One region of the Maridesulfovibrio zosterae DSM 11974 genome, then DNA from elsewhere that is predicted to be linked to it. Evidence: predicted binding sites of a transcription regulator. Region 1 holds the regulator's gene; each other region holds the start of a gene.
The links. The regulator sigma-54, encoded in region 1, starts transcription at its own class of promoters, with help from an activator protein. The targets are predictions, from matches to a motif close to CTGGCACGGNNNNTGCTT.
Positions count from the first base shown of each region.

Region 1 (3,285 bases):
GCTTCAGCAATTCATCTTTATCATTGGTATTTATAAATGCCTGCCGAAATGCTTCATCTTTAAGCTGCCGTGATATTTGTGCCAATACTTTTAAATGAGTTCCGGCTCCCTGTTCAGGAGCCAGAACCATAAAAAATATTTTGCACTGTTTCATGTCCAACGAGTCAAAATCGACACCATCAGCAGATCTGCCGACAATTACAACAATTTCTTCAAGACATTCCAGTTTTCCGTGGGGGATGGCTATGCCATCCCCTATACCGGTTGTTCCAAGTTTTTCACGATCAATCAGGACCCGCATGGCTTCATCCACGTCAATTTCAAGACCTGTGCCTTCAAGAGCGGAAACCATTTCCTTTAGAACTTCAGCCTTTTCAGAGCTTTGCAGTTCATAAATAACCAGATCCTTTACCAGATTATCACTTATATTCATCAGTTAGTATCCCGGGTCAATCAAACCGAAGTCGCCGTTATTACGACGGTATATTACATTAATAGCTTCGTTATCCGCATTTCTGAAAACAAGGAACTCATGATCAAGAGACTGGAGCTGCTCAGCAGCTTCATCAATACTCATGGGCTTAGGCACAAAGGAATCTGATTCAACAATTACAGGTTCTCTGTAAACGTCTTCTTCCGCATAGCTCAAAACGTCCATACGAGCAGGAATATCTTCCTTACGTCTATGACTCCTCATCTTTTCACGTGCGCGGCGAAGCTGGGCTTCGAGCTTGTCCAGAACCATATCCACGGTGGAATACATGTCCTCGGACACCTCATATGCAGAGATCTGCAAATGATCAGAGCTCAACACAACTTCTGCAACATGCCTGAACTTCTCCACTGAAAGATTCACCTGCATTTCAGTGTTATCAGGGTTTGTTACAAACTTGACAAGCTTGGAGAATCGAGTGTTTGCATATTCCTTCAGATGTTCAGATGCGTCGAAGTTCTTAAAGGTAAATACAATGTTCATAAAGAGCCTCCTTCGTAATGGGTGAATATGCTTGTTCTCCGGACTTACATTAGAAAACCTTTTTCCTCTTGGACGAGGACAGGATTCCCATTGCAGTCCTGTACTTGGCTACAGTCCTTCTCGCGATGTTGACTTCAAGCTGCTGTTTAAGCAATTCAGCAATTTTTTCGTCACTGATGGGTTTCTTACTGTTTTCTTCACTGATCAATTTTTTGATCGTTGCTTTTACAGATTCAGAACCGACCTGAGAACCATCATCAAGACCGAGAGCACTGTTAAAGAAAAATTTAAGTTCAAAGATCCCGTGAGGTGTCGACACATACTTATTTGTAGTGATGCGGCTCACCGTAGATTCATGCATCTCAATATCTTCGGCAACCTCCTTCAAAATAAGCGGTTTTAACTTTGTAACACCTTCTGAAAAAAAACCTCGTTGAAATCTTACTATGGATTCCAGGACCTTATACAGGGTTCTCTGCCTCTGATACAGGCTCTTCATGAGCCACTGCGCCGAGCGCATCTTTTCCTGAAAATATTCCTTATCCTCTCCCTTAGTGGATGCCAGTGTCTCCACATAAAATGCATTCATCTGCAACTTTGGAAGACCGTCTTCGTTTAAAACTATGACAAAATCACCATCATATTCATAAACATAAGCATCAGGGCTGACATAGAAAGAGTCTCCGCCTGAAAAACTTGCTCCGGGTAAAGGATCAAGTATCTGCATCAAGTCAAGATAACTCTTTAAATCTTCCATACTAAGCTTGAATTTACGGGCCAGAGGCTTATACCGCTTCTTTTCCAGATCATCCAGATGATCCCGTACAAGTGAGACCAGAATAGGATCATCATCAAGCTTAAGCACTTCCATTTGAATCAGTAAACATTCCTGAGGAGTACGTGCAGCCACCCCCACAGGGTCGAATCTTTGTATCCTATGCAGAACCTCTTCAACTTCTTCGATTTCAGCATAACACGTTTCACAGACTTCTTCCAACTCAATCCTTAAAAAGCCACCTGAGCTAAGATTACCAATAATGCAGTCGCCAATGGCCACTTCCTTTTCAGTAAAATCAGATAAACACATCTGCCAGCTCAAATGTCCATCAAGAGAAGTTGACTTGGTCAATCGTGACTCAAAAGACATTCCGTCTTCAAATGCTTCTGATTCACGTGATGATGACTGCTTGGAAGTACTTGAAAACTCACCGAGATAATTTTCCCAGTCAGCATCTTTGGAAATCTGAGCATCTTCAGCTGTTGCTGTTCCGGCATCAGCATCAGGAGAATCAGTTCTTTCAGCTGCCTCTGCTTCCTCAAGGATCGGATTTTCCATTAGTTCCTGATGAACGGAATCAACTAACTCCAATCTGGAAAGCTGCAACAACTTGATTGCCTGCTGCAACTGAGGAGTCATCACCAGTTGCTGAGTAAGCTTTAATTGTTGTCTAAGTTCCAACCCCATAAATGTCCGCCACCTTCGTAATTTAATACAATATATTCAATTAGAAATAATTTTCGGCAAAAAAAACTAAGTCAGCCCTTTATAAATTTGCTCTTCACTACTCTATGGGCTTATCTAAAGTATGCCACACTACTTTGCAGCTTGCAACAAGTTGTACAGATTTATCTGTAATTACTGACTTTTTTAATTTACATTAAGACATATGAAAAAAGTGTACCAATGTTCTTCAAAACTGTAAATCAGCAATGACAAAATTAATAAAAACTAGCAAAAAAATGCCGAATTCCAACAGGAATCCGGCATTAAAAATATCCACATTTCTATAGCAGTGTAGCTTATAAACTGAAACTGTCACCCAGATAAAGACGTCTGGCTTTGGTATTCTTCACAATACTCTCAGGTGAACCGTTGAGAATAACCCTACCCTCGTATACCAGATAGGCCCGATCACAAATGGAGAGTGTCTCACGGACGTTATGGTCAGAAATAAGAATACCCAGCCCCATATCTTTAAGGCTGGAAATAATATCCTGAATATCAATTACCGCGATAGGGTCGATCCCAGCAAATGGTTCATCGAGAAGGATGAACTTGGGATTGTTGATCATAGCCCGAGCTATTTCCAAACGTCTCCTTTCGCCACCTGACAGATACATGGCTTTCTGGTCAGCCAGGCGAAGAATATTAAGCTGGTCAAGCAATTCATCAGCTCTCTTACCGACGGCTTTACCTGAAAGTCCGGTATGCTCGATAATAATTTCCAGATTTTTACGCACAGAAAGCTTTTTAAAAATAGAACTTTCCTGTGGCAGGTAACTGATTCCCTGACGGGCTCTCTCATGCA
Region 1 is NZ_AUDC01000016.1:6,875-10,159, forward strand. Features, by position in the region: gene H589_RS0110165 (PTS sugar transporter subunit IIA) at 1-433, opposite strand, end outside; gene hpf (ribosome hibernation-promoting factor, HPF/YfiA family) at 437-976, opposite strand; gene rpoN (RNA polymerase factor sigma-54) at 1,026-2,441, opposite strand; gene lptB (LPS export ABC transporter ATP-binding protein) at 2,777-3,285, opposite strand, start outside.

Region 2 (3,285 bases), on a different contig from region 1:
CCCAGGATCCGGTAAAACAAGCCTTCTGGAAAAAACTCTCGCAGACCTCAAAGATGAATTTAAAATGGCAGTCATCGAAGGAGATCTTCAGACAGACAATGACGCACGCCGTGTAGCTGCAACCGGAGCACAGGCTGTACAAATAAATACTGAAGGCGGCTGTCACCTCAACTCCAGTCAGGTTAAGGAAGCTCTCACACTTATTGATCTTGAAGGCATCGACATCTTATTTGTTGAAAATGTCGGCAACCTTGTCTGCCCGGCAGAATTCAATGTGGGCGAAGATCACAAAGTAACCTTGCTTACAGTGACTGAAGGAGATGACAAACCGGAAAAATATCCTCTCATGTTTCATATCTCATCAGTCATGATACTTAACAAAATAGACCTGCTCCCATACGTAGACTTCGACCTCGAAAAAGCTAAAAATCATGCAAGAAAACTCAATGCAGACATTGAACTATTCCCTCTGTCATGCCGCACACGAGAAGGGCTGGATGGCTGGTACAACTGGCTTAGAAAAGCCCGCGCAGCTAAAGCATAAATAGATTTATATAAGCCTCCGGATGGTGTACGAACTGTTTTATTTTATACTTTTCGCACTTGAAAATTAAATTTTCTCTCCGGAGGCTTAGATTTTGACAGGATGGTTTTTCCTTCTCTTTGGCACGTAAGCCACCTGAGGTATATTTAAATGAAATTTCCCAGCAATCTTCCTTGCTCAGCCGTATTAGACTCCCTTGCGGATGGTGTTTTTACTGTTGATCTTGATTGGAACATCACCTTCTTCAATGAAGCAGCAAGCCGAATCACCGGTGTTCCTTCTGATGAAGCTGTTGGTTCTAAGTGCTGGGATGTATTTCATTCAAGTCTTTGTGATGGAAACTGTGCATTAAAAACGTGCATGATCGACTGCGGACGCATCAGTAACAAATCAATTTTCTTTATTCATGCTGACGGACGTAAAGTTCCTGTCTCCATCAGCGCATCACCTCTGGTAGATGCTGACGGTAAGATACTTGGAGGAGTGGAAAGCTTTCGAGATCTGACTGATATTCAAATGATTCGCCGTGCAGTTGAAGACTCTCGTCGTTTTGAGGATATTATTGGAAAAAGCAAAGCTCTGGCAAAAGTATTCTCAATTTTACCTCAGGTAAGTAAAAGCGAAGCTACGGTCCTATTGCTGGGAGAGTCCGGTACAGGTAAGGAGCTGTTTGCCAGAGCAATTCATAATTTAAGTGATCGCAAAAATGGCCCTTTCGTAGCTGTAAACTGCGGGGCACTACCGGATAACCTCCTTGAATCGGAACTGTTCGGTTACAAAGAAGGGGCATTCACGGATGCCCGTAAAGATAAAGCAGGACGATTTGCACTGGCTGCAGGCGGAACTATTTTTCTCGATGAAATAGGCGACATGCCAGCTAAATTACAGGTCAAGCTGCTCAGAGTCTTGCAGGAAAAAACCTTTGAACCGTTAGGAGCTGTTTCAAGCGTAAAAACAGATGTACGTGTTATTGCTGCTACTAATAAAAATTTAACTGACCTTGTTGAGCAGGGTCTTTTCCGTCAGGATTTATATTACCGCCTGAATGTGGTAACTCTTAATCTTCCAGCCCTCAAAGACAGAGTAGAGGACATTCCGCTACTCATTAATCACTTCATCAGCAGACTTAATGCTCTTCAAGGCAAAGACATTGACGGTCTTTCCGAAGATACATTGCAGATTCTTATGCGACACCCGTTTCCGGGGAACGTACGTGAACTTGAAAATATTCTGGAATTTGCTTTCATCTTATGCCCTTCTGGTTTCATTCAGGTTGAACACCTTCCGGAATATATGCAGCCGCAAACCAAAGTAACGACTTCATCAGACAACATGCCCATGACTATGGAAGAAGTAAAATGTCTTGCAGCCAGACGTGCCCTTGAACGCAATAATGGTAAAAAGATGGCAACATGCCGTGAACTTGGCATATCCAAAGACACTTTGCGCCGCATACTTACTAATTGTGAAGAACAGGACTCATAATTAGCCCTTTCCTTTAAAGACAGACTCATTTCTCGCCTCAAAAACAGTCTAAATAATTCAAGACAAGCACCAAGCATCTGTAATAATTTATTTTTAAATTACAGGCATGGGCTATGCTTTGCTTATATCCATGAGAGGATTCGAAGGACGCAATAATAATTCAAAGCTACTTTGTTTAGCATGTTTTGAGAACAGGCTTGCCTCAGTATTTGACAATGCTTCGGAACTGAAACTGTTTCGAGTTGAAGACAATAAAATTTGCCCCGCAGGTTACCTATCCCTTCCCTCAGAAGACCCAAAGGACAGGACATCCGCCATAACAACCTGCGGGGCAACGTTTTTAATATGCGGCGCCATATGCGGCTGTACCAGAAATGATCTGGAGCAGGCTGGCGTAAAAGTCATCCCATGGATAAGAGGGATGGTTGATGAAATTCTTGAAGCATACAGCCAGAACTGTCTGGAAAACTATATGATGCCTGGTTGCGGCGGTAGAGTCGGAACGTCAGGAAAATGCAGACAGGATGGCAGAGGCTTCAAAAATAAGAGAGCCGGACGAGGCGCAGGCCGAATGGTCGGTGCGACTTTAAATTCCGGACCAAGGAGAGATTAATATGAAAATTGCAATAAGCTGTCAGGGTAATGATCTTAACGGTGATATTGATCCCCGTTTCGGTAGGGCTAAAGGATTTCTAATCTGCGATACAGAAACAGATACCCAAGAATATGTTGATAATACCCAGAATCTTAATGCAGCTCAGGGAGCAGGAATACAATCAGCTCAAAATGTTGCTGCAACGGGTGCAACAGCTGTAATTACAGGACATGTTGGCCCTAAAGCATACACTGCTCTTGAAAAAGGACGCATTCAAGTTTGCCTGAAAGAAGGTGGAACCGTGGCACAAGCTCTTTCTGATTTTAAAGACGGAAAACTTAGTTCGGCAAGCGGTGCAGACAAACCAGGTCACTGGTAGAGTTTAACTCCAGTTCAGTCATGCCTTTTTCTCCTCTCCCTTGTGTGCAGGCATGACTGAACATTTTACGCTCGAAATTAAGGCATTGACAAGATAGACTCAGGTCTTAGTTTAATTCAAAGATTTTCAACATGAAGCCCTGAAAAAAGGGCTTGTTTTTTAAAATAAAACTCCCTCTTTCAGTGAGGGGCAGGAGATTTATAAATGAGTGATCATGCTTGCGGAAGCTGTTCTTCCTCCGGTTCAGGTTGTTCTTCTCAGGGCTGTAGCCCCGAGGACATG
Region 2 is NZ_KE384343.1:155,874-159,158, reverse strand. Features, by position in the region: gene hypB (hydrogenase nickel incorporation protein HypB) at 1-544, shown strand, start outside; gene H589_RS0116980 (sigma-54 interaction domain-containing protein) at 695-2,029, shown strand; gene H589_RS0116975 (NifB/NifX family molybdenum-iron cluster-binding protein) at 2,160-2,642, shown strand; gene H589_RS0116970 (NifB/NifX family molybdenum-iron cluster-binding protein) at 2,644-3,003, shown strand; gene H589_RS0116965 (iron-sulfur cluster carrier protein MrpORP) at 3,208-3,285, shown strand, end outside.
Region 2: a site for sigma-54 is predicted at 2,131-2,148, ahead of H589_RS0116975 (NifB/NifX family molybdenum-iron cluster-binding protein). Genes of this name have one in related genera too.

Region 3 (3,285 bases), on a different contig from region 1:
TGTCCGTCTGAATCAGTATCAAAAGCGGCAAATCGGCTATTGGTTCCGCCAATATCAACAGCTAAAACTCTTCCCATAACTCCTGCCTGTAAATTCGTATGTTAAGTATTTATGCAAGTACCCGTATACTCTTTAAATACATTAATACAATCGATGCAGCAAAGTAAATGCGCAATTCCCTATTTTTATTAAACCTCAAAGTCTGTCAAAAAATAGACAAAAAAAATACCGAAACTCCAGCCCGAACTATAAGGCCAGTGTTCCGGTATTGATTAACTTTAATGCCGGAGGATATTCTAATATCTATTATGATGCCTTAGCTTTCACTAAAGGGACTTCACGCAGAACCTTTTCTTTTGACTGCTTTTCATCCTTACGCATTTTAATATACTTGCGGGTGATATTGCGTAGAGCCTCAGTCTTGGCCTCACGATCCTCAGGACAAAGGAAGGCCACAAGCTTTCTTTCCAGTTTATATGGATTCTGTTCTTTTTTGATGGCAACAACCCCGTCCATAATCATTTTCTGATTAATCAGCTCATTACGGGTTCTTGAGCGAACTGTTTCCGCCATTGGCGCAAAAATCATATTGCTGAAAATAACCCCGTATAGAGTTGAAATAAAGGCAACAGGGATATGCTGGAGGATAACAGCCGGATTATCGATACCCATAAGCAGACCGATCAACCCTATTACAGATCCTGCTACTCCGAAAGCGGGTGCGTAACGAGCCATTGACTGGAAAATTCGTTCCGATTCACTACGTCTCATATGGAAAAATGACATTTCCGTTTTAAGGCAGTCTTTAATTTCTTCCTCTTCGAAATTATCCACTAACAGCATCAGAGCATTTCTAAGAAATGAAATTGTTGTTTTTTCCCCGGCTTTTTCAAGTGAAAGCATACCATCCATGCGAGACCTGACGCTGAGGTCAAGTAATGTATCAACTATTTCTTCATGTGTTGTAAGGCGTCCGGAATAAGCTACGTGAACAACTTTAAATGCTTCCCGAAGCTGTTCTACCGGATAACTCAACATAACAGCCACAGCCAGACCGGAGATAACAATAACCATCGCCGCTGCATTCCAGTAAAGAGCAATTCCACCGCTAAACCAGAAACTGGCCATGAAAACTATGGCAGAAATTACAACACCTGCTAAATTTTTCTTATTCATTACAGACCTCCTTATTTGGCATTACTTATGTCAGTATTGATCACAACAATCTCAACCCTGCGGTTATTGCCTGAAACTTTCCCCATCTCTCCGGGAAGTTCTGGAGCAGAATTACCTCTTCCGCTGACTATGATACGAACAGGATTGATAGATTTTTCGTTAATAAAATATTCAGCCACTCGTGCAGCGCGTGTAGCAGACAATTCAAAAGCTTTCTGGCGGCCAATCATATTAATATCACTGTCATCGGTATGGCCAACGATATGGATGGCATGATTGCTGGTTTTAAGCACTTCAGCCACTTCAGCAAGATATTGACGGGTTTTATTTTCAAAACTGCTTTTACCGGCAGAAAAAAAAGCATCCCCACGCATGACAATTTTAAGCTCTCCGCCCTCTTCCTTCATACTGACAGCACCGTCATCACTGCGATACAAAACATCCTGAGGGGTCATGATCACACTGGTAGTACTGCTCATGGCATCGCGATGAAACGAAATCATTTCAATCAGATCCTTAGCTGGATTATTTGAAACCTCTGTCTGGGCATTCCCTTCAAAAATAACTTTGATATTTTCTTTGGACTGGCTGTATATGAACAGCACTACAAACAAAACGAACATGACCATCATCAAATCAGCCCAAGGCACTGACCATCCGTTCATACCGGATGTGTCTGCATCATTGGAATCGAAGTCCATAAGTTCAAGTTCACTTTTTAAATCGTCAAATTTCATACCGGACTCCACAGTCTGATTGATTAAAAATAAAGTGGATAAAATTATCAATCAACATCAAGCAAAGGTAATGCCAATTGCTTAATCGTCGGATATTATAAGGGTTAATAAAGATATAGCGAATGCTAGAAAATGAAAAAGTCAAAAATAAGACATAAACGGTGATGCACAAGAAAAAAGGCCCACCTGAATTCAGGTGAGCCTTATGAACATCAACTTTACTTGTCACTATAGATCAATACACAATCCATCCTGTGCCATTATAATCTTATCCGGTTTACTTTCAACCAGCCCGGCAAATTCTCGAGTATCTTCTAAAAATTTATGCAGTTGAAAATCATCAAGAATCGGCTCCTGATGGAAAAGGCAAAGTGTTTTCACTCCTGCAAGGCCGGATAATTCTACAGCAATAATATTGTTGGAATGTCCCCAGTCTTCTTTAATGGAGTTTGCTTCAGCAAATGAATATTGAGCATCCATAATTAGCAGATCTGCATCTCTGAAAAAATCTACAAAATCTTTATCATTTAGAGCTGTAGCGCTCTTATGTTCGCAATCGGTTGAATATACAGCAGACTTGCCATTTTTTTCAAACCGGTAACCAAAAGAACCGCCGGGATGATATTGAGCTTTAACTATAATTTTCACTCCGCAAAGCTCAAACTCCTGTCCATTTTTAAGCCGCGTAAAATCAATTTTGGAACCAAGGTGATCAAAATGGACAGGAAAACCCGGTTCACTTTGCTGATTGCGCAACGCTTTTTCAATTCCGGGATGCCCACCATAAAACGAAATATGATTTCCGGGTACATAGGCTGGAACAAAAAATGGAAACCCCTGAAGGTGATCCCAATGGAGGTGGGAGATAAGAATATGATAATGAGCTCCGGACCTGCCCTGCCGCTCTTCCATGATTTTATTGCCCAGATCACGCAAGCCAGTTCCGCAATCGCAAATTATATATTCGTCATCAGCGCCTTCAATCTGAATGCAAGGAGTGTTCGTACCGTAAGAAGCCCGGACAGGAAAAGGAAGTTCGTTATCAATAAAAGAATCAAGATCCGTTGTTGAATCAACACCTTTTTCAATAGCGATTTCAAGAGCTGCTTTAACTTTAGCCCTTGATCTCTCAGCATTGAATGTGGCAGGGAGGGAACCTCTTGCTCCCCAGATACAAACCTTCATTGAGTTCTCCTATTATGAAATTTAATTAATTATTACCTGTAGAACCAATAAAGGGCAACAATTCTATTCAAAAAAATAACAGGTAATAAACAGAACTCTAAATCATGACCCCTTTAACTTGTGTGTATATTTTAAAAATACCATCTCTATTTTATGCAACATGAATTGACCTTTTAATTAAATAAGG
Region 3 is NZ_KE384342.1:380,332-383,616, reverse strand. Features, by position in the region: gene H589_RS0113290 (glucokinase) at 1-77, opposite strand, end outside; gene H589_RS0113285 (motility protein A) at 307-1,176, opposite strand; gene H589_RS0113280 (OmpA/MotB family protein) at 1,188-1,913, opposite strand; gene H589_RS0113275 (MBL fold metallo-hydrolase) at 2,142-3,098, opposite strand.
Region 3: a site for sigma-54 is predicted at 1,973-1,990, ahead of H589_RS0113280 (OmpA/MotB family protein). Genes of this name have one in related genera too.